Regions from separate parts of the Vibrio sp. PNB23_22_6 genome, predicted to be linked through region 2. Evidence: predicted binding sites of a transcription regulator. Region 2 holds the regulator's gene; the other holds the start of a gene.
The links. Region 2 encodes PurR, which represses purine synthesis genes. Its sites were predicted from a motif close to TNANGNAAACGTTTNCNTNA; they were not measured.

Region 1: the regulator PurR is predicted to act here: its motif matches at 3,944-3,963, upstream of glyA (serine hydroxymethyltransferase).

What each region holds. Positions count from the first base shown of each region.
Region 1 is NZ_JBNFXP010000020.1:21,332-26,564, reverse strand. Features, by position in the region: gene ACVA54_RS15025 (MetQ/NlpA family lipoprotein) at 1-381, opposite strand, end outside; gene ACVA54_RS15020 (methionine ABC transporter permease) at 416-1,093, opposite strand; gene metN (methionine ABC transporter ATP-binding protein MetN) at 1,083-2,117, opposite strand; gene gmhB (D-glycero-beta-D-manno-heptose 1,7-bisphosphate 7-phosphatase) at 2,450-3,001, shown strand; gene ACVA54_RS15005 (YitT family protein) at 3,071-3,673, opposite strand; gene glyA (serine hydroxymethyltransferase) at 4,021-5,233, shown strand, end outside.
Region 2 is NZ_JBNFXP010000003.1:242,687-258,716, forward strand. Features, by position in the region: gene infA (translation initiation factor IF-1) at 27-245, opposite strand; gene ACVA54_RS04240 (arginyltransferase) at 326-1,027, opposite strand; gene aat (leucyl/phenylalanyl-tRNA--protein transferase) at 1,024-1,734, opposite strand; gene ACVA54_RS04250 (glycine zipper 2TM domain-containing protein) at 1,775-2,251, shown strand; gene aroA (3-phosphoshikimate 1-carboxyvinyltransferase) at 2,412-3,692, shown strand; gene ACVA54_RS04260 (YciN family protein) at 3,758-4,006, opposite strand; gene topA (type I DNA topoisomerase) at 4,559-7,189, shown strand; gene glgC (glucose-1-phosphate adenylyltransferase) at 7,710-8,927, shown strand; gene glgA (glycogen synthase GlgA) at 8,917-10,374, shown strand; gene ACVA54_RS04280 (alpha/beta fold hydrolase) at 10,494-11,297, shown strand; gene ACVA54_RS04285 (DUF2007 domain-containing protein) at 11,332-11,649, opposite strand; gene ACVA54_RS04290 (TVP38/TMEM64 family protein) at 11,649-12,341, opposite strand; gene ACVA54_RS04295 (TfoX/Sxy family DNA transformation protein) at 12,460-13,050, opposite strand; cyclic di-GMP riboswitch class I at 13,167-13,256, opposite strand; gene purR (HTH-type transcriptional repressor PurR) at 13,536-14,540, opposite strand; gene torD (molecular chaperone TorD) at 14,975-15,622, opposite strand; gene torR (two-component system response regulator TorR) at 15,890-16,030, shown strand, end outside.

The DNA of each region.
Region 1 (5,233 bases), on a different contig from region 2:
GATTTCATCCACTGATTTCACTTGCTTAGAGTAGCCAGCAATTGGATAGACGAAAGAGTTTCCAACCGTGACCAGCTTATAACCACGATCTTCTACTTGTTGGTCTAGGTATGGCTTGTGTTGGAACGCGTTCGCATCGATTGACCCATCATCCAGTGCGGCATTTGGTGTTACATAGTCAGTAAAGGTAACGAGCTCAACATCCAAGTTGTATTTCTCTTTCGCCACTTTTTTGGCAACTTCTGCCACCTGTGCTTCCGCGCCGGCCATGACACCGACTTTGATGCTGTTTTCGTTAGACTGTTTGTCACCGCAACCTACAAGCGCGAGAGTTGAAGCAACGGTTGCTGCAGTCAAAAGACTCTTAAGGCTAAATTTCATGGTTATCTCCTTATAATTTTTAGAAATGTTTAGGCTATCTGTGGTCCACGCGGCGTACGATTGTGTCGCCGATGGACTGAATAATTTGAACAAGTACAATTAGCATCACGACAGTTACTGCCATGATAACCACATCGTAGCGGTGGAAACCATATCGAATAGCAACGTCACCAAGACCACCACCACCCACAGTGCCTGCCATCGCTGAGTAGCTCACAAGTGTTACTAGGGTAATGGTTACTGAGTTAACAATAGTCGGCATTGCTTCTGGTAGTAGCACTTTTGTAATGATCTGCATCGGTGTTGCTCCCATTGATTGTGCCGCTTCAACCAGCCCTGTTGGAACTTCTAATAGGGCACCTTCAATTAATCGCGCAACGAATGGGATAGCGCCGATAGTCAGCGGGACGATCGCTGCGGTCGTGCCGATAAACGTGCCGACCAACAGTTTCGTTAAAGGGATGATTGCGACCATCAGAACGAGGAATGGTACAGAGCGACCGATGTTGACGATCGCGCCAAGAAAGCGGTTCAGTTTGTTGTTTTCTAGTAAACCACCTTTTTTAGTGGTGTGCAGAATGACACCTAATGGAATGCCTATCGCGAAGCCAACAATACCCGCAACGGCAACCATGTAAAGGGTTTCCCATGTTGCACCTAAAAGTAGGTTGCTGTTTAGGCTCAGCCATTCAGAAATTGCATTAAAGGACATAGCCAAGTACCTCTACTTTCACGTTGTGTTTACGTAGGAATTCAATCGCAGCGTTATCGTCTTCTTGATTACCAAACAGCTCGGCGACCATCATGCCGAACTTCACGCCGCCAGCGTAATCTAGATCGGAACTTAGGATGCTCACATCAATGTTGAACTTACGAGCGATTTGCGTCATCAGTGGTGCATCCACTGTTGCGCCAGTAAATTCTAGGCGAACCAGTGGGTAGCTATTGTCAACGCGGGTTGCTTGTAAGCGTGCTTGGTAATCTTCCGGGATAGACAGATCCAAAGTAGAGCGAATGAACTCGTGCGCCAGTTCTGTTTTTGGGTGCGCAAAAATGTCACCCACGCTACCTTTCTCAACTAACTCACCACCACCGATGATTGCCACTTCGTGGCAGATGCTTTTTACCACTTCCATCTCGTGAGTGATCAATAGGATGGTGATATCCAGTTTGCGGTTGATTTCTTTTAGTAGCTCTAGAATGGATTGCGTTGTCGCTGGATCCAGTGCGCTAGTCGCTTCATCGCACAATAGAACGCTTGGATCGGATGAGAGTGCACGTGCAATGGCGACACGTTGCTTTTGACCACCACTTAGATTTGCTGGGTAGCTTTCATGCTTATCTTCTAGGCCAACCAACTTAAGTAGCTCAGTCACTTTTGCTGTGATCTGTGATTTGTCTTTGCCTGCAAGCTCAAGAGGAAGGGCGACATTGTCGAAAACGGTGCGAGACGACAGCAGGTTAAAGTGTTGGAAGATCATTCCGATGTTGCGGCGAGTTTCTCCCAGCTGCTTTTTGCTTAATGTAGTTAGATCAACGCCATCAACGATGATTGAGCCTGATGTTGGGGCTTCCAGCATGTTGACACAACGGATCAGGGTACTTTTACCCGCGCCCGATGAGCCGATCACACCAAAGATGGTGCCCTTCGCGATATCTAGGTTAATGTCCTTGAGGGCAAGAATTTCTTTGCTTCCTTGGTAGAACACTTTATTGACGTTTTTTATTTCTATCATGTTTCAACCTGCACAGAGATACTGGGACCTTCACTGTTAAAAACGGCTTTTAACAGGAGTAAATTTTGAACTCTATCTCAATTCTCAGTTGATGCTATTGGGTAAGCGAAATGAAGTCAATAGATATTTTTACGTCTAGACGTCTAAGTGTATGGATGTTTTATTTCAGTACGTAAACAAGAAGAAGTATGAAAAAAGAGTGGTTTTCCAGAATTACCGATTCTCTGCTAACAAATCAACTGTTTTGTGTCGGCTTCACACGAATTAGATAGTGTTGAAGTTTATAAGGTGTGTAATAATCAGATTAAACCGAGTTAATAGAGAAATACGTTTTGGCAAAACCTGCTGTTTTTATCGATCGTGACGGCGTGATCAACGTTGACCACGGCTATGTTCATGATGAACATGATTTTGAGTACATTGATGGTGTGTTTGAAGCGACGAAAGCACTGAAAGATAAAGGTTACCTATTGGTGCTTGTAACCAACCAATCGGGTATCGCGCGTGGTAAATACAGTGAAGACCGTTTCTTATCTTTAACTCAGTGGATGGATTGGAACTTCGTCGATAATGGCGTTGAGTTCGATGGTTTTTATTATTGTCCACATCACCCAGAACATGGCATTGGCGAATACAAACAAGATTGTGATTGCCGCAAGCCAAAACCAGGCATGTTCATTTCTGCGCGTGACTTCTTGAAGATCGACATGGAGAAATCTGTGATGATCGGCGATAAAGCCGAAGACATGATGGCTGCAGAAGCGGCTGGCGTTGGCACTAAGATTTTGGTTCGCACAGGTAAGCCTGTCACTGAACAAGGTGAAGCGCTCGCGACGGTTGTACTTGATAGCATTGCAGACGTTCCTGCATATTTAAGTCGTTAACGCTATATCAAACGTAAGATTTATCAAGAAGCCAGCATATTGATTGCTGGCTTTTTTTTGTCTTTTTGGTTAAGACCCATAGGTCACAGAATAGCGATGCGGCTTGTGATTCATTGCGAGTACAAGGTTTAAGGCAAAAGCGCCAAGAATAGACAGGCCAATAATCCAAGGCGTGACGAAGAAGAAAGAGGCAAACAGGATGCACGCATCAATGGCCATCTGAGATTTGCCGACAGAAATGCCAAACTTATCTTGAATGAACAAACACAGGACATTAAAGCCACCCAAGCTAGAGCGATGACGGAATAAGATTAACATGCCTAAGCCCATCAATAAGCCTCCTGCAACGGCGCAGTAAACTTCATTGATGGATTCAAGTGAAATCAGCAGAGATAAGTGGTCAGCAAACACGGAAACCAAAGCGCCAGAGATAGCACTGTTAATCGCAAAACGGCCCCCGAAGCGTTTCCATGCCAATAAGTAGAATGGGCAGTTGGCGATAAAATACAGAACACCAAAGCTAAACGGCGTAAATTGGGTAATTAAAAGAGCCAGTCCAGTGGTGCCGCCCGTTAGCAGATTAGTAGACTGTAAAAAGAATACGCCCTGAGCAACCAGAAATGTGCCAGTTAAAATCGCAATCCAATCTTCTTTATTTGAGTGTTTTTCCATCAATATTGTATTTATTGCTAAGTTTTGGGGCATGCATAGTAGTAAAAAGATGATCTTTTCGGTAGCTAGGGGGTAAAATTTGCGGTAAACCTATGTAATTATCGTTTTACAGGGTGTAAAGCGTAAAATTGACACTCAGGTTTACATAGTGAATCGATTGCAATATCACTATGATAAACCATACATGTCATCATGAAAAAACTGCATGAGAAAATTGTAAATTTCTCTTTATGACCTAGATCAAATTCTGTAGAATGCGCGCTATCAGAGTGACGAAAACGTTTGCGTTAGGTCATTATTCGGTTTTTTTTGCAACTTTCAGTACTAATCTGAGTCAGGAGATACAGATGCTTAAGCGTGATATGAACATCGCAGATTACGATGCGGAACTGTTCGCAGCTATCCAGGAAGAAACCCTTCGCCAGGAAGAACACATTGAACTTATCGCTTCTGAAAACTACACAAGTCCACGTGTAATGGAAGCGCAAGGTTCTCAGCTAACGAATAAATACGCTGAAGGCTACCCAGGCAAGCGTTACTACGGTGGTTGTGAGTACGTAGATAAAGCTGAAGCACTCGCTATCGATCGTGCATGTCAACTGTTCGGTTGTGAGTACGCGAACGTACAGCCTCACTCAGGTTCTCAAGCAAACAGCGCAGTGTACATGGCGCTTCTAAACCCAGGCGACACAGTTCTCGGTATGAGCCTAGCACACGGTGGCCACCTAACTCACGGTTCCCCAGTGAACTTCTCTGGTAAGCACTACAACGTGATTCCTTACGGTATCGACGAAGCTGGTCAAATCAACTACGACGAGATGGAACAGCTAGCGCTTGAGCACAAGCCTAAGATGATCATCGGTGGTTTCTCTGCTTACTCGCAAATCGTTGATTGGAAACGCATGCGTGAAATCGCAGACAAAGTTGACGCTTACCTATTCGTAGACATGGCGCACGTTGCTGGTCTTATCGCTGCAGGGGAGTACCCAACGCCAGTTCCACACGCTCACGTAGTAACAACGACTACACACAAAACACTGGCAGGCCCTCGCGGTGGTCTTATCTTGTCAAACGCTGGCGAAGATATGTACAAAAAGCTGAATTCAGCCGTATTCCCAGGCGGTCAAGGCGGCCCTCTAATGCACGTTATTGCTGGTAAAGCAGTGGCGTTTAAAGAAGCAATGGAGCCTGAGTTTAAAGAGTACCAAGCGCGCGTAGTGAAAAATGCGAAAGCGATGGTTGGTCAATTCCAAGAGCGTGGCTACAAGATCGTATCTAACGGCACGGAGAACCACCTGTTCCTCGTTGATCTCATCGACAAAGGCATCACTGGTAAAGATGCAGATGCAGCGCTAGGTGCAGCAAACATCACAGTAAACAAGAACTCTGTACCAAACGATCCACGTAGCCCATTCGTAACGTCTGGTATTCGTGTTGGTACGCCAGCAATCACTCGTCGTGGCTTCACAGAAGAAGACGCGAAAGAGCTTGCGAACTGGATGTGTGACGTTCTAGATAACATCGGCAACGAGGAAGTTATCGAAGCAACGAAACAGAAAG
Region 2 (16,030 bases):
TTTTTATTGCATCCGAAAATCTAAGATTAACGAGCGCGGAAGACGATGCGACCTTTAGATAGGTCGTATGGAGTCATCTCTACAGTTACTTTATCACCAGTAAGAATACGGATGTAGTTCTTACGCATCTTACCAGAGATGTGTGCAGTCACAACGTGACCGTTTTCAAGTTCAACGCGGAACATAGTGTTTGGTAGAGTGTCAAGCACAGTGCCTTGCATCTCAATTACGTCTTCTTTAGCCATTTAATCCTCTTTAGAAATTAGGCAATATTAGCGCGCCTATTCTGCCGCTAAATAGTAATTATGTAAAGTTGGAGCGTATTCTACCCTTGCCAACGCTGATTTACTAGCCTTTGGTGACGCTGAAAGCGTGTTTTATAGTTCATCGCTGGACATTCATCGATCTGATATCCCAAATATAGCCAGTGTTTACTTGTCTGCAAGCAATATTTGATTTGGTAAAGTACTGCTAACGTACCGAGAGAGAGCGAAGAGTCGGGATCGAAAAACGTATAAAACGCACTAGCACACTTATTCATAATGTCAGTGACAGCGACAGCGAGCAATCGGTTTGATTCATCGTATATATGAAGAAAGCCTGTCTCTAGCCAACTCGTTTTCGCAAAGCGTGTGAACTCATCTTCTCGTGGTGGATACATAGTGCCCTTTTGGTGTCGTTTAGTAATGTATCGGCTGTATAGCTTAAACCAGTTATCATCGAGATCTGGTTTCATTTCCCAACGTAAAAGTGAGGCATTATTTAACAAACGTCTCTGGCTTTTAGATGCGACAAAGTCAGCGATAGAAACTCTTATCGGTTGGCATGCGTTACAGTGTTCACAATGTGGTTTATAGATCGTATTCCCACTGCGGCGAAAGCCATTTGCCATCAATATTTGATAGTTTTGCTCGGTATGTAAATTGGAATCAAGAGCCACGGCAACGCGTTCTTGTCGTTCGGGTAAGTAACTACAAGAATGGTTTTGAGTTAATCCAATACGAATGTGCTGAAGATCCGTGCTCATGATACAGAGTCCTGCAAAGTCTGTGGTGTAAAAGTTCCCAAAGCGGTCTTTTTATTCCTTAAAGATAGTAGCTTATCTATGAAATCGTCACGTTCGATTTCATACGCTCCAAGCGATTTGAGGTGTGGGTTCATTACTTGGCAGTCAATCATTTGTCCTTGATGTGATGCCAAATGATCGCATAAGTACCACAACGCTATTTTGGAAGCGTTGCTTTTTAAGCTAAACATCGACTCACCGCAAAAAAGTTGGCCAACACTGATGCCATAGAGACCACCGACCAACTCATTGTCCTGCCATACTTCAACTGAGTGGCAGTGACCATTATTAGCCAGCGCTGTGTAAGCGGCTTGCATACTCTCATTGAGCCACGTTTCTTCGGGGGATCGTGTCGAAGAGCACCGTTGAATTATCTGCTTAGTTGCGTGGTTTAATGTTACTTTATACTGATGTTTACGTTGAAATTTAATCAAGCTTTTAGAAGGTTTAAATGTCATCGGGTCGAAAACGGCACGCGGTGATGGACTCCACCATAAAATGGGTTCTCCAGGGCCGTACCAAGGAAATATGCCTTGATGGTACCCCGCTAATATTCGTTCGGGGTTGAGATCACCACCGAATGCTAATAAACCATTTGGTTCACTTAATGCTTCATACGGTGAAGGGAAGTTGTACGTATCATCAAGTTCAGTTAAATAGATTGCCATAAGAAGAGCTTACCAACATTAGAGCCTTTAGGAGCTTATTATGAATGAAGCAAGACCTAGCGTAAAACAATGGGCATGGTTCATACTGTTTTTGCCCTTTTTCGCCAATGCGGCTTATGAAAGAAATGTAGCAAAGCCAGTCAATGAAGTGGTTTATGGTAAAGTTAAATCAGTGCGTTTCATTACCCAACAAGAAGTGATGCAATCAAAAAATAATGGTTGGAAGACGTTGCTAGGTGCCACCATTGGCGGCCTTGTGGGGAATCAGTTTGGTGGTGGTACGGGTAAAGAAGTGGCTACGGCAGTCGGCGCCATTGCAGGGGCCACCGTTGTACAGAATCGAAGTAATGATCTATACACGGTGGAATATAAACTGGTTGAACTATTGATTAAAGTCGAAGGCAACAAGCTCATTAATGTGATTCAAGACGTCGACAAAAACATGCTATTTAACCGGGGTGATGATGTTCGTATATTGTACTTTGATGATGGCGTTAGGGTCGACATCGCTTATTAGGCCAACGTTTGCATGATAAGAGTAAGGGTGACTAATTATTCAAAAATTAGCATGGATTTGCTCTGGTTTTGTGGTGGTTTTTTCGTTAGTCTGAATCCACGAAGAATTGTTTAGCTCTCAAAAAACGCGAAGTGAGAGTACAAAGGATTATCAACTTTTAATGGAAAGCCTAACGTTACAACCCATCAATAAAATTCAAGGGGAAGTGAATCTTCCTGGATCAAAAAGTGTTTCCAATCGAGCCCTATTGCTTGCCGCACTGGCAAAGGGCACGACTCGTTTGACCAACCTTCTCGATAGTGATGATATTCGCCATATGTTGAATGCTCTGACTAAGCTTGGTGTTCAATATCAATTGTCTGAAGACAAAACAGAGTGTGTTGTAGAAGGTCTTGGTCGTCCATTTTCTGTCGCTGAGCCAGCAGAGTTATTTCTTGGTAACGCAGGTACAGCAATGCGTCCATTGGCTGCTGCGCTTTGCCTAGGCGAAGGTGAATATGTACTGACAGGCGAGCCTCGCATGAAGGAGCGCCCGATCGGTCACCTTGTAACAGCGTTGCAGAAAGCGGGGGCCAGCATCGAGTATTTAGAAAACGAACATTACCCACCGCTAAAAATCATAGGTACTGGCCTTAAGTCTGGTTCGGTGTCGATTGATGGCTCTATCTCAAGCCAATTCTTAACCGCATTTTTGATGTCTGCTCCATTAGCCGATGGTGAAATCCGCATCGAAATCGAAGGTGACCTGGTATCCAAACCGTATATTGATATTACGCTGCACATTATGAAGCAGTTTGGCGTTGAGGTTATCAACAACGATTACCAAGAATTTGTGATTCCTTCTGGTCAACATTATATTGCCCCTGGTGATTTCTTAGTTGAAGGTGACGCCTCGTCTGCGTCTTACTTCTTGGCTGCCGCTGCAATCAAGGGCGGAGAAGTGAAAGTCACTGGTATTGGTAAAAACAGTATTCAGGGAGACATTCAATTTGCTGACGCACTAGAAAAAATGGGCGCAGAGATTGAGTGGGGCGATGATTATGTGATTGCTCGCGTTGGTCAGCTTAAAGGTATCGATATGGACTATAACCATATCCCTGATGCAGCGATGACGATAGCGACAACAGCGCTCTTTGCTGAAGGTACAACTGCGATTCGCAACGTGTATAACTGGCGCGTTAAAGAGACTGACCGCCTTGCTGCGATGGCAACAGAACTGCGTAAAGTGGGTGCGGAAGTAGAAGAGGGGCAGGACTATATTATTGTGAAGCCGGTACCTCAACTGACGCATGCTGCGATTGATACTTACGATGATCACCGTATGGCGATGTGTTTTTCGCTGGTGGCGCTTAGCGATACGCCCGTAACGATTAACGACCCTAAGTGCACATCAAAGACCTTCCCGGATTATTTCGACAAGTTTAAAGCATTAAGCTGTTAATTAGGTCTGAATTTACAAAAAAAGCCAGAGTTTAACTCTGGCTTTTTTCTTGGATTTTTATGTGTTTATTTATCTAGCGTGAATTCTTTTGAAAGGTGGTGCGCCAGGTATTTAAACATATTGAATACCGCCGTTGTTTTCGAGGTTGGCAGGCCTTTCTCGTCGAGGAAATACTCACCTTTAAATACCAAAACATCGTCTTTTTCTTCCACGCTTGTGGCACGCATTCCTTCGATGTAGTCGTCGTGTTCTTGGATGATTTGGTTAGCGATTAAAAGAAGTTCGAATTCTTCAATTCGTTTTTTGTCAGACATAACGTTCTCGTCGTTCAATGAAACTCAAGTGAGAGAATTATATACCCAAGTAACTTCAAGGTGCTAGGCTCAGTGGCAGTGCGCAGAATCCTCTATCTTGAAGTCACTTGTGTATACCCATAATTATCATGGGATGGCATGGTGAAATCTGTTATAAGGGGGCCCGTTATGAGCTAATCGTCATCGATGAAAGAATCGAACAAAGATTTATAAATTCATTCGTGGTCATTCTGCTCAGATAATCTTAGGCTAGGTTCTGGAGAGCGTATGAATTTATTTTGTGATGAGAGACTAAAATTATTGCATTCGACTGGCGGCGTTAAACTTTGCCTGCTTAGTATATGCTGCTCAAGACCTTTTGCAGAATCCCACCTCGTCTGAGTATAAAGACGATGAATTGTCAACCAATCGGATCTGAATTTCAAAAAAGCAGTTGATCTTCTTTTCATCTCGCACAATAGTAAAAAAAGAAGCAATGAAATAGAACATTATGCGGATGGCTTCCTTTGGAAGTTTTTGCCCGCATTATCACGAAGGACGTTAGAGTCAGTTATGGGTAAATCGCTCGTTATAGTGGAGTCACCAGCCAAGGCTAAGACGATAAATAAATACCTTGGTAAAGACTTTATTGTTAAGTCTAGTGTTGGTCACGTGCGTGATCTGCCAACGGCCGGTCAAAGCACTGGTGAGAAAAAAGCCGCTGCCATTTCTACCAAAGGAATGAGCCCGGAAGAGAAAGCGCGCGTCAAAAAAGAGAAAGACCGCAAATCCCTGATCAAAAAAATGGGGATTAATCCATACCATGACTGGGATGCGAATTACCAAATTCTTCCAGGCAAAGAAAAAGTCGTAAGCGAACTACAAAAATTAGCCAAAGACGCTGATTATGTTTACCTCGCAACCGATTTGGACCGCGAGGGGGAAGCAATCGCATGGCACCTTCGTGAGATCATCGGTGGCGATGAAGAGCGATACAAACGAGTCGTCTTTAACGAGATTACTAAGAACGCAATCCAGCAGGCTTTCCAGACTCCAGGAGAGTTGAACATGGATGGCGTTAACGCCCAGCAAGCACGTCGCTTCATGGACCGCGTAGTCGGTTTCATGGTCTCTCCATTGCTATGGAAGAAAGTCGCACGTGGTCTGTCTGCAGGACGTGTACAGTCGGTTGCGGTCAAGCTATTGGTTGAGCGTGAGCGTGAAATCAATGCTTTCATTCCAGAAGAGTTCTGGGATATCAATGCAAATACGCACACCACAGAAAAGACTGCATTCAAACTTCTTGTTGCACAAAAAGATGGCGTTGTGTTTAAGCCTGTTAACGAGATAGAGACCAAAGCAGCGCTTTCTGTTCTAGAAAAAGCGAGCTACGAAGTATGTAAGCGTGAAGACCGCCCAACGAAGAGTAAGCCGTCTGCACCATACATCACTTCAACACTTCAACAAGCGGCAAGTACTCGTCTTGGGTACGGCGTTAAGAAGACGATGATGCTGGCGCAGCGTTTGTATGAAGCGGGTTACATCACCTATATGCGTACCGACTCAACTAACTTGAGTGCGGAAGCGGTAGATGCCGTTCGTGGATTCATCGGCTCTGAGTTTGGTGACAAGTATCTTCCTGCTAAACCGCTTATATACGGCAGCAAAGAGGGTGCACAAGAAGCGCACGAAGCGATTCGTCCTTCCGATGTCGCTGTGAAAGCAGAAGATATACAAGGTGTTGATGCGGACGCCCACAAACTTTATGCGTTGATCTGGAATCAGTTCGTGGCGTGTCAGATGACGCCAGCAGAGTACGATTCAACAACGATCAGTGTAAAAGCAGCGGAATACACGCTAAAAGCGAAAGGTCGTATTCTAAAGTTTGATGGTTGGACTCGAGTTCAACGCCCAATGGGTAAAAACGAAGATACAATTCTTCCTGCTGTGCAACTCGGTGACAAGCTAGACCTAGATTCACTAGAGCCTAAGCAGCACTTTACTAAGCCACCAGCACGTTTCACAGAAGCGGCGTTGGTTAAAGAACTTGAGAAGCGCGGCATTGGCCGCCCATCAACTTATGCATCGATCATTTCTACGATCCAAGATCGTGGTTACGTAAAAGTAGAGCAGCGTCGCTTCTACGCTGAGAAAATGGGCGAAATCGTGACTGACCGCCTAGATGACAGTTTTAACGATCTTATGAACTACGACTTTACTGCTCGTATGGAGCAGAAACTTGACCAAATCGCAGAAGGCAAGGTGAAGTGGAAAGCCGTTCTGGATAACTTCTTCACAGACTTCACGGGTGATCTTGAGAAAGCAGAACAAGACGAGACGGAAGGTGGGATGAAGCTGAATCACATTGTGATGACAGACATTGAATGTCCGACATGTGGTCGCCCAATGGGTATTCGTACTGCGTCGACCGGTGTGTTCCTAGGTTGTTCAGGTTATGCATTACCACCGAAAGAGCGTTGTAAGACAACCATTAACCTTGGTGATGAAGAAGGCATTATCAACGTTCTAGAAGAAGACGTTGAAACGGCCGCACTGCGTGCTAAGAAGCGTTGTCCAATTTGTGAAACGGCGATGGATGCGTACCTCATTGATGATAAGCGTAAGATGCACGTTTGTGGTAACAACCCGAATTGTGAAGGCTACATTGTTGAGCATGGTGAGTTCAAAGTAAAAGGCTACGATGGTCCTGTTGTTGAATGTGACAAGTGTGGATCTGACATGGTGCTTAAGAATGGCCGTTTTGGTAAATACATGGATTGTACGAGTGAAACCTGTAAGAACACTCGTAAGATTTTGAAGAATGGTGAAGTTGCACCACCAAAAGAAGATCCAGTTCATTTCCCAGAACTGCCATGTGAAAACTCAGATGCATACTTTGTGCTTCGTGATGGTGCTTCGGGCTTATTCATGGCCGCAAGTAACTTCCCGAAATCTCGTGAAACACGAGCACCGTTAGTCTCTGAACTGGCGCGTTTTGAAGAGCGTCTGCCTGAGAAGTTTAAGTACCTAACGAAGGCGCCAGCTGCTGATCCAGATGGTCGACCTGCGGTGGTTCGCTTTAGTCGCAAGAGTAAAGAAAATTACGTTCGTACTGAAGATAACGGTAAGCCTAGTGGTTGGACGGCATTGTACATTGACGGTAATTGGGAAGTTACGGATAAGCGCAAAAAAGCAAAAGCGTAATTAAGATTACTCGAACAAAGGCAGCGAATTCGCTGCCTTTTTGTTTTTTGTGTTTTTTGTTAATGTTGTCAATTAGATTCTTTTCTAAACCTCCTTTCATGTTCATTGAATGGTCATCCTTTCAACGTATTCTGTCGTAAAACTGCGCTTGTGTGGTTATTAGGTTTGTAAATTGTTTACGGAATGTAGTTCGTTACAGGTGTTGTTGTGATCTACGTAGCGTCCTGAGTAAGTAAGCAATGTACGCGACACAGAATGGCGTATTTTAAATTGTAATTTTATTCCAGTTCGTTAATTTATGAGACAGATAATGCACCGGTATGCGGTTGTATCGCGTCAAAATAATGAATAACGACGGCGTGTGCGTACTAGGATGTGCAATAGCTTTATTTTGTTCGTGCTGCAAGAGTTCAAAGAAGCTCATCAGCGCGAATATGCTAGCGTGTTTGTTTGACTCCCCGAGTCTTGCTCATATCAAACAAACATTACTTCCAAGCTATAACTATATGGAGAACAACGAATGGCTGGTGTATTGGGAATGATTCTTGCTGGCGGTGAAGGCTCTCGTTTGAGACCTTTAACGGAGTCCCGTAGTAAACCGTCGGTCCCTTTTGGCGGAAGTTACCGATTGATCGATTTCGCACTGAATAACTTCGTGAATGCTGACTTGATGCGCATTTACGTATTGACTCAATTCAAATCTCAATCTTTGTTCCATCATATGAAGAAAGGTTGGAACATCAACGGCATTACCGATCGATTCATCGATCCAATTCCTGCTCAAATGCGTACGGGTAAGCGTTGGTATGAAGGTACGGCAGATGCTATTTATCAAAATCTACGTTTTATGGAGTTGGCGGAACCTGAGCAGGTATGTATCTTCGGTTCAGACCACATCTACAAAATGGACATCAAACAGATGTTGGCTTTCCATAAAGAAAAAGAAGCTTCTTTAACGGTTTCCGCATTGCGCATGCCACTTTCAGAAGCGTCCCAATTTGGTGTTATTGAAGTAGATAGTGAAGGGCGCATGATTGGCTTTGAAGAAAAGCCAGAAAATCCGAAGTCTATTCCTGGCGACCCTGAGCATGCACTCGTCTCTATGGGTAATTATATCTTTGAAGCACAGACGCTATTTGCAGAGTTGATTGAAGATGCCGACGATGAAGCGTCCTCGCACGATTTTGGCAAAGACATCATTCCTAAAATGTTCCCACGTGGTGATGTTTTCGTGTATGACTTCAGCACTAACCGCATTACTGGTGAAAAGGAAGAAGTTTACTGGCGTGATGTTGGTACGATTGATGCCTACTGGCAAGCTCATATGGATCTGCTTAAAAAAGACGCGCCATTCTCGCTATACAATCGCAAGTGGCCACTGCACACTTACTATCCACCATTGCCACCAGCCACGTTCACAGATTCTGATAATGGTCGTGTCCAGATTATCGATAGTTTAGTGTGCAACGGCAGCTACGTGCGCGGCTCTCGTATTGAGAAATCGGTGCTAGGTTTCCGTAGCAACATCGCTTCAGCTTGTGACATTAGCGAATCCATTTTGCTTGGTGACGTAAAAGTTGGTGAAGGTTGTGTGTTGCGTCGTGTGATTATTGATAAAAACGCTGACATCGCACCGGGTACTCAAATTGGAGTGAACCTACAAGAAGATAAAAAACACTTCCATGTATCAGATGATGGCATCGTTGTTATTCCTAAAGGAGCAAGTGTTGGCTACTAACAATTTGTCGGTACTGTTTGTAGCGTCTGAAGTCGAAGGGCTGATCAAAAGTGGTGGCTTGGCTGATGTAGCCAAGGCACTACCGGAAGCTTTGCTGAATCTTCAGCAAGATGTACGGATTACCATTCCTGCTTACCATGGTATTGAGCAATTATCAGAAGCGGAAACGCTTTTAGAAACCAAGTTAACAAGTTGGCCTCACACTGATTATCGAGTCCTTAAGCTCACGGTTGGGGATAATCCCGTTTACTTGATTGACTGCCAGCCGTATTTTAACCGCCCATCCATGTATGCGGAAAATAACCAAGCGTATACGGATAACGGTGAGCGGTTTGCTTTCTTTAGCGCTGCGTGTCTGGATATGTTGCCAAAACTTGGCTTTCAACCAGATATTGTACACGCGAATGATTGGCATACTGGACTCGTTCCGTTTTTGCTCAAACATCGATATGGATCGGACCCTTTTTTTGCACATACCCGTAGTGTTCTCTCAATTCATAACGCAGTATTTAAAGGCGTATTCAGCTATGACGACGTTCAATGTTTGCCGGAATTCCATAGCCGTAACGAGCCGGATGCCGCCGTAAGCACCACGCACATTACGATGCTAAAAGCGGGGGTAATGAGCGCAGATAAAATCAATGCAGTCAGTCCAACCTACGCTGAGGAATTGAAAACGGAACTTGGTAGCCATGGTATGGCATGGGAGTTCCAGCAACGTTCTGAGGACTTGGTTGGTATTCTCAATGGTTGTGATTATAGCGCTTGGAATCCAGAAACTGATCCTAATTTGCCACTACACTACAAATCCAATCGTCAGAGTATGGTTCGAGGTAAGAACGCTTGTAAAAAGGCACTGCAAGAGAAGCTAGGGCTTGAAACGTCGGATTGCGCTATGTTTGGTATGGTCTGTCGTTTGACGCAACAGAAAGGGGTACATTATCTTCTTCCTGCATTAGCTGACTTTCTCAAACACGATGTCCAATTGGTTGTGGTGGGAACAGGTGATCCTATATTTGCAGCACAATTACGTGACGTCGCGGCACTATTTGCCAACAAATTTGTGTTTGTCGAAGCCTACGATAATGAGTTAGCGCATTTGGTTGAAGCAGGTTCTGATTTCTTCTTGATGCCATCGGAGTTTGAACCTTGTGGCTTAAACCAAATCTACAGCATGGCTTACGGTACACTGCCAATTGTTCGTGGTGTCGGTGGTCTAAAAGATAGTGTTAACGATTACGATGCGGATCCATTAGACGCAACTGGTTTTGTGTTTGATGGGCCGACACCACAAGCATTATTGCTCACGATGTTAAGAGCTTTATTGCTCTATGCACAAAACATCAAAGAAGTGAGACGTGTTCAGCTCTATGCAATGCAAAAAGATTTTTGTTGGCGCAAAGCGGCAGAAGAATATCTGCAATTGTATCGCGCTGCGTTAAATTAATGCAAAATCTTAAATAACTGTAATCTAAGGCACCGATTATGGTGCCTTAATTTTCTCGTTAGTGATGGAATGTGGTAGGATTTACTCCTTTGTTTACTACGACTGTTGATCACTGACGCATGACTCAGCCAATCTTGTTCCACAAAACCTATCTGCACCCTACTAGCAACGAGTGGGTCGTTTTCGTACATGGTGCTGGTGGCAGTTCTTCAATATGGTTTAAACAAATCAAAGCGTATAAACAGCACTTTAATTTGCTGTTGATTGACCTTCGAGGACATGGAAAGTCAAACCAATTACTTAAAGAGCTGATCACAAGCCGTTATACCTTTACTGCCGTGACGCAAGATATTTTGAAAGTGTTGGATCATTTAAAAATCCAATCGGCACATTTTGTCGGCATGTCACTTGGGACCATCATTGTACGGAATTTAGCAGAGCTTGCTTCTGAGCGTGTGTGTTCGATGGTGTTAGGTGGGGCCGTGACGCGATTAAACACACGTTCACAAATTTTGGTGACGTTAGGTAATCTTGGTAAACATATTTTGCCCTACATGTGGTTGTACAAGTTGTTTGCTTATGTCGTGATGCCACAAAAGAACCAGCGTGAATCTCGCCACCTATTTATTCGTGAAGCGAAGAAGTTGTGTCAAAAAGAGTTTAAACGTTGGTTCATTTTAGCCACCGATGTGAACCCACTAATGAGATATTTCAAAGATAAAGAACTGCCGATTCCGACGCTTTATTTGATGGGAGATCGGGATTATATGTTTATCAAGCCCGTAAAAGAGATGGTAGCAGCCCACAAGCTGAGTTCGTTGCGGGAGATCCCAAACTGTGGTCATGTATGCAACGTAGAACGACCTGACGATTTTAACCAACACTCAATAGAGTTTATTAAGCAGCAGCGCCTAACGGCTTAATCTCAGCTGAAGGGACAAAAGAGTAGGGGAACCGTTATGGTTCCCCTATTTGATATCCGCAGTGCCAGCAAGCTCCAAACTGCCCTTCATTTTGCTCTAAGCACTGCGGGCACTGCCAATCTAGATAAGTTGGTTCTGCTTGTTTGCGATACTCTTCAAGTATCACTGAGGCTTTCAGCTTTTGCTCTGGATGTAAAAGCCAAATATACGGGTCAGTATCATCACCAAATGGCAGCTCACCTTTTAAACCAAACAGGTTTTCACCTCGCACTTCACAAACAATGTGTTCCGTTTTGAGTAGTTCACAGACGATGTGGGCTTCAGTGGGGTTTTGAGCGATATATATCTTCATTAAACGTTTCCATTCGGTTGCCCCTGAACTGGCCGGATTTTATTCATGACCCATTTTGCGATGATAGGGAATAACCCAAGCAATGCAAATGACGCCAATACTGCTGGAGACATAATGCCGGACAGACTATCTATGGTTGCGAGTTGAGTACCTGCATTGAGATAGACGGCCGTTCCTGGCAGCATACCAACTTGACTGGTTAAGTAGAATCGAACCACCGTCATTGGCGTTAAGCCCATCAGTAGATTGATTAAGAAAAAGGGGAACACGGGAATGAGGCGCAGTGAAAATAGGTAAAATGCCCCGTCTTTTTCAACACCATGGTTAATAGCACTTAGCTTATTGCCAAACTTACTTTGCACCCACTCACGCAATAGATAGCGGCTACTTAAGAAGGCGATGGTAGCACCTATGGTGCTGGCAAAAGAAACCAGTAATAAGCTAGCCCAGAAACCGAATAGAGCAGCACCAAGCAGAGTAACAACAGCGGCGCCAGGGATCGAGAACGCCGTAATTGCGATGTAGGCAAAGAAATACGTCGCTGCAGCGAAAGCGAAGTTCTGGTTAATAAACGTATTCAAAGCCTCTTGCTGTGCTTTTGCGTTTTCTAACGTTAAATATTGGCTGAAGCTCACCCCTAGAAAGATGACCGTCGCAAGTAGGAACAGACCTAAAATCAGTTTTTTATTCATTGTCGTTACTCCATTTCGCAGCTTAGATAATAAGACAGAATGGAAGAAGAAAAAATTTCAAAAAAAAACCGCAGTATCAAAACTGCGGTTTTTACTCAATGTCATGCTGAATCGCGCGTTATGAAAGCGCGAACATCAACTCTTCTCTACGAGACTGAGGCACAACGCTCCAATGCGTACCGTTGATTGCCCCTTCTAACGCCCACAGCAACTCAATACTTACCGTAGAGGTATGCGTATCTTGAATTGCTTTGTAAGCATTTAAGGCACCTTCATCTTCTAGCTCTTCGACGGAATCGATGCCTGCTTTCTTTAGCATGCGTTCAGTCGCTAAGCGTAGATTAGGAAGATCTTTCAAACGGTTTGGCTTAGTGCTCGCTTGTTGCTTTTTTTCTTGCTTAGCCGTCTCTAGAGATAGCTTAGCAACATCAATCAAGCGGTCAGTCGATTCCCACAAATCATCAGAAATAGCATAGTATTTCGTCACTACGGGGAATCCACGTTTCTTGTAGACGTACGGTTTTAATCCTTGAGTCTCGAAGTCAGATGAAGTTTTTTGGTCTCCTCGAATATGAAGTTGATTGTTCACAACGAGTGCAAACATCGTTTCATCAGCGAAAAGCCCGAAGCCACCAAACATTGAGCGCGACTTGATCGTACCAAGTGCCTCAAACAGCTTCATTGAGTCTTTGAGTATCGGTTTATCCATGGTGTGTTATCTCGGTGTAATTAATATTACGCCACCAAAAATCAGGTCCGAGAGATTAGCAAATGCATGCAGACACAATGTCATTAAAGGGTAAACTCACTTAATGCATATTTGCCATCGGTAACCCCGCTACCTTTCACTATATTTAGTGGTTAAGGCCGGAGGCTTTGCGTCCCATCCTTTCGAATGGTTTGCCCTGTGCGTGACAAGAGGAGAATACTTCGTATATTGCATTAACATCACGTTCCAAACACTAAAGTGTGATCTCTATTCAACTAATGGTGCCATCTTAATGTGTCTAATTTCATATTTTGAAATGTCTACTTGCCATACAAAAGCTTGATGTAGGAAATGGGCAACAAGTTAGTTAAAACAGCAATTTATCTTAGCTTTTGATTATATAAGTAATGTGAAATGCTTAAAAAATTTCATTTTACGAAATAAAAAAAGCACTCCGAAGAGCGCTTTATAAACTTGAGGGGGAGTTAGTTCAATTTCTTAACGGTGTTACGAACCACAATCTCAGGCTGCATTTCAAAAATGCGTTTTTCGTGTTCTTTGTCTTTGATTCGCTCTAGTAAAATCTCGAACGCATTCTTACCAACACGTCTTTTTGGTTGGTGAATAGTCGTTAGAGGAGGCGAGAAGAACTCCGCAAGCTCAATATTGTCATAGCCAATCACTGAGATATCATCAGGGATTTTTATGCCATTTTGTTGTAGACGGCTCATTAAGCCTAATGCCATGGTATCGTTAAAACAGAATACCGCAGTAGGGCGTTTATCCATTGCCGTAATGTTGTCTGCAGCAAGTACTGCCGTATCACACTCGAAGTTACCTTCGAGAATTAACTCTTCGTTTACTGGTAGCTTTGCTTCAGCCATTGCACGTCGAAAACCAGAAATACGCTCTTTACATGCTGCTTTATCAAAGTGACCGCTTAGGCATGCAATATCGGTGTGACCATTGTCAATCAGGAACTTCGTTGCTAGGTAACCACCTTCTTCAGAGTTGTCGATGATCTTATCCGCCTTTGAGCTTTCTGGGCCCCAGTCCATGACAACTTTTGGTATATCAGCATGGCGATCCAGCATTTCTTGTAGCTCTTCGGTTAAATCCGAGCACATCACTAAAATGCCATCAACACGCTTTTCTGCCAGCATTCGAATATAGTCACGTTGCTTCTCATAGATACCACCAGTATTACATAGGATCAGTGTGTATCCTTGGCGGTAACAGTAGCTTTCAACACCGTCAATAACTTCAGAGAAGAATAGGTTTGTTGATTGTGTTACCAACATGCCGATAGTACGGGTTGAGTTACACTTTAAGCTGCGGGCAACAGCACTTGGCGCGTAATTTAGTTCATCAACTGCTTTCATTACTTTTTCTTGGGTTGTTTCTGCAACAAAGCGCGTTTTATTAATTACGTGCGAAACTGTTGTGGTAGAAACGCCGGCTAAGCGAGCAACGTCTTTTATAGTGGCCATAAATGATGTCCTGTATCGAGCTACTTAATACCGTAGTGAATACAACCTTACGCTTAGTATCTGCGCAAACCGAGTGTTATGAGGAAAGTAGTACTCAATAGTTCAGGCAGTGGTTGTTCCGAAATCGGTATAATAAAGGTTTGTAGCAACATTCGTTGCTGAGAGTATTATTCCTTTTAGTTACAATAAGGAATGGATCAGCAATGATGTTAATAAAACACAAAAACCGCTATATTTCAGCGGTTTACATATAAATCATATTTAATCGTTTGCGTTCACATTTTAGACTGATGCGAGCACGCTGGCAATGTTTTCAGCTGTGGTTTTGTGTATTTCAAGTCACATTTTAACTGCGAAATGAAAAGGCTTTTCTACGCCAGACTAAAACTGAACGAACAAATAAGGAGCTCTGAACTCCCCAAAATAGACGGCAATTATTCACCAAGAAGGTAATTGCTGTCCAGTTTACAAAATGCAATTAATAGTTGTGCAACGCTAACATAGAAGCCAAATTCATCGAATTGTTTACACTTGGCAGCAAATGGCGGTAACCAAGTTAACAGCTGTTGCTGAATGAAATCGTTCTGTTTGGTGAATGCTTCTTCCATATGCTTTTCTTGCTCGAGTTCGTTAGAGCGGATGATCATGTTACCCAAAAAGTCTAACTCAACGGCTAAATGGTCTGCGGGCTCTTTGAGATTTACGTCCACTTGAACACCAAAATCGGCCATCAGTTTTTCCATTTCTTCTGCTGGCTTGTCGTTTAACAGTCCAGATTTACCAATATACATCGATGCGTATGGAAGGGCGCCATGTTTTTCTGTTTTAAGGAAAAGTTCACAAAAGTCTGCGGCAAGTTCTAATTGGGCATCTTCACGATCTTGTAAGCGGTTTAAAGCGTCCACAAGCGAGTCTACGGCTGGTTTAAGGGATTTATTTTCACCTAAACCAGCTAAAAAGCTTCGAATTTCAACACTATGATAAGTCTCTAGTTCTTTTTCGGTCAGTTCTTTGGCGAACAGGCTAGAAAACCACCAGTAAATTTCGGCACGTTTTTCATTAAAAGCTTTCACTTCTTGCATTTTTTGCTCCTGAATGATGCTCTTAAAACGGCATCTTGAAGTCACTTGAGAATATTTCCTTAAGTGTAAACAATTAAAATGAATAGCAGTAACTATAATTATGATGCCTTGTGGAAGAATATGCTCTTTTGTTAATGGCTACAAATAAGCTTGCTTTGAATCAATAAAATCGCAAAATCTTGCTTTTTTATGTATCTATGACTAGAAATGTTACTAGTTATGAATAGAATACGTCTTGGAATATAAAGAAGACAGAAAGTGGTGTAAATGAGCTATCACGTATTGGTCGTAGAAGATGATGTTGTAACTCGCAGTAAGCTTGCGGGCTATTTCCAAAATGAAGGTTACAAAGTCAGTGAAGCAGAAAGTGGCGCAGAAATGCGCGAGGTGCTTCAAGATGGTGACGTT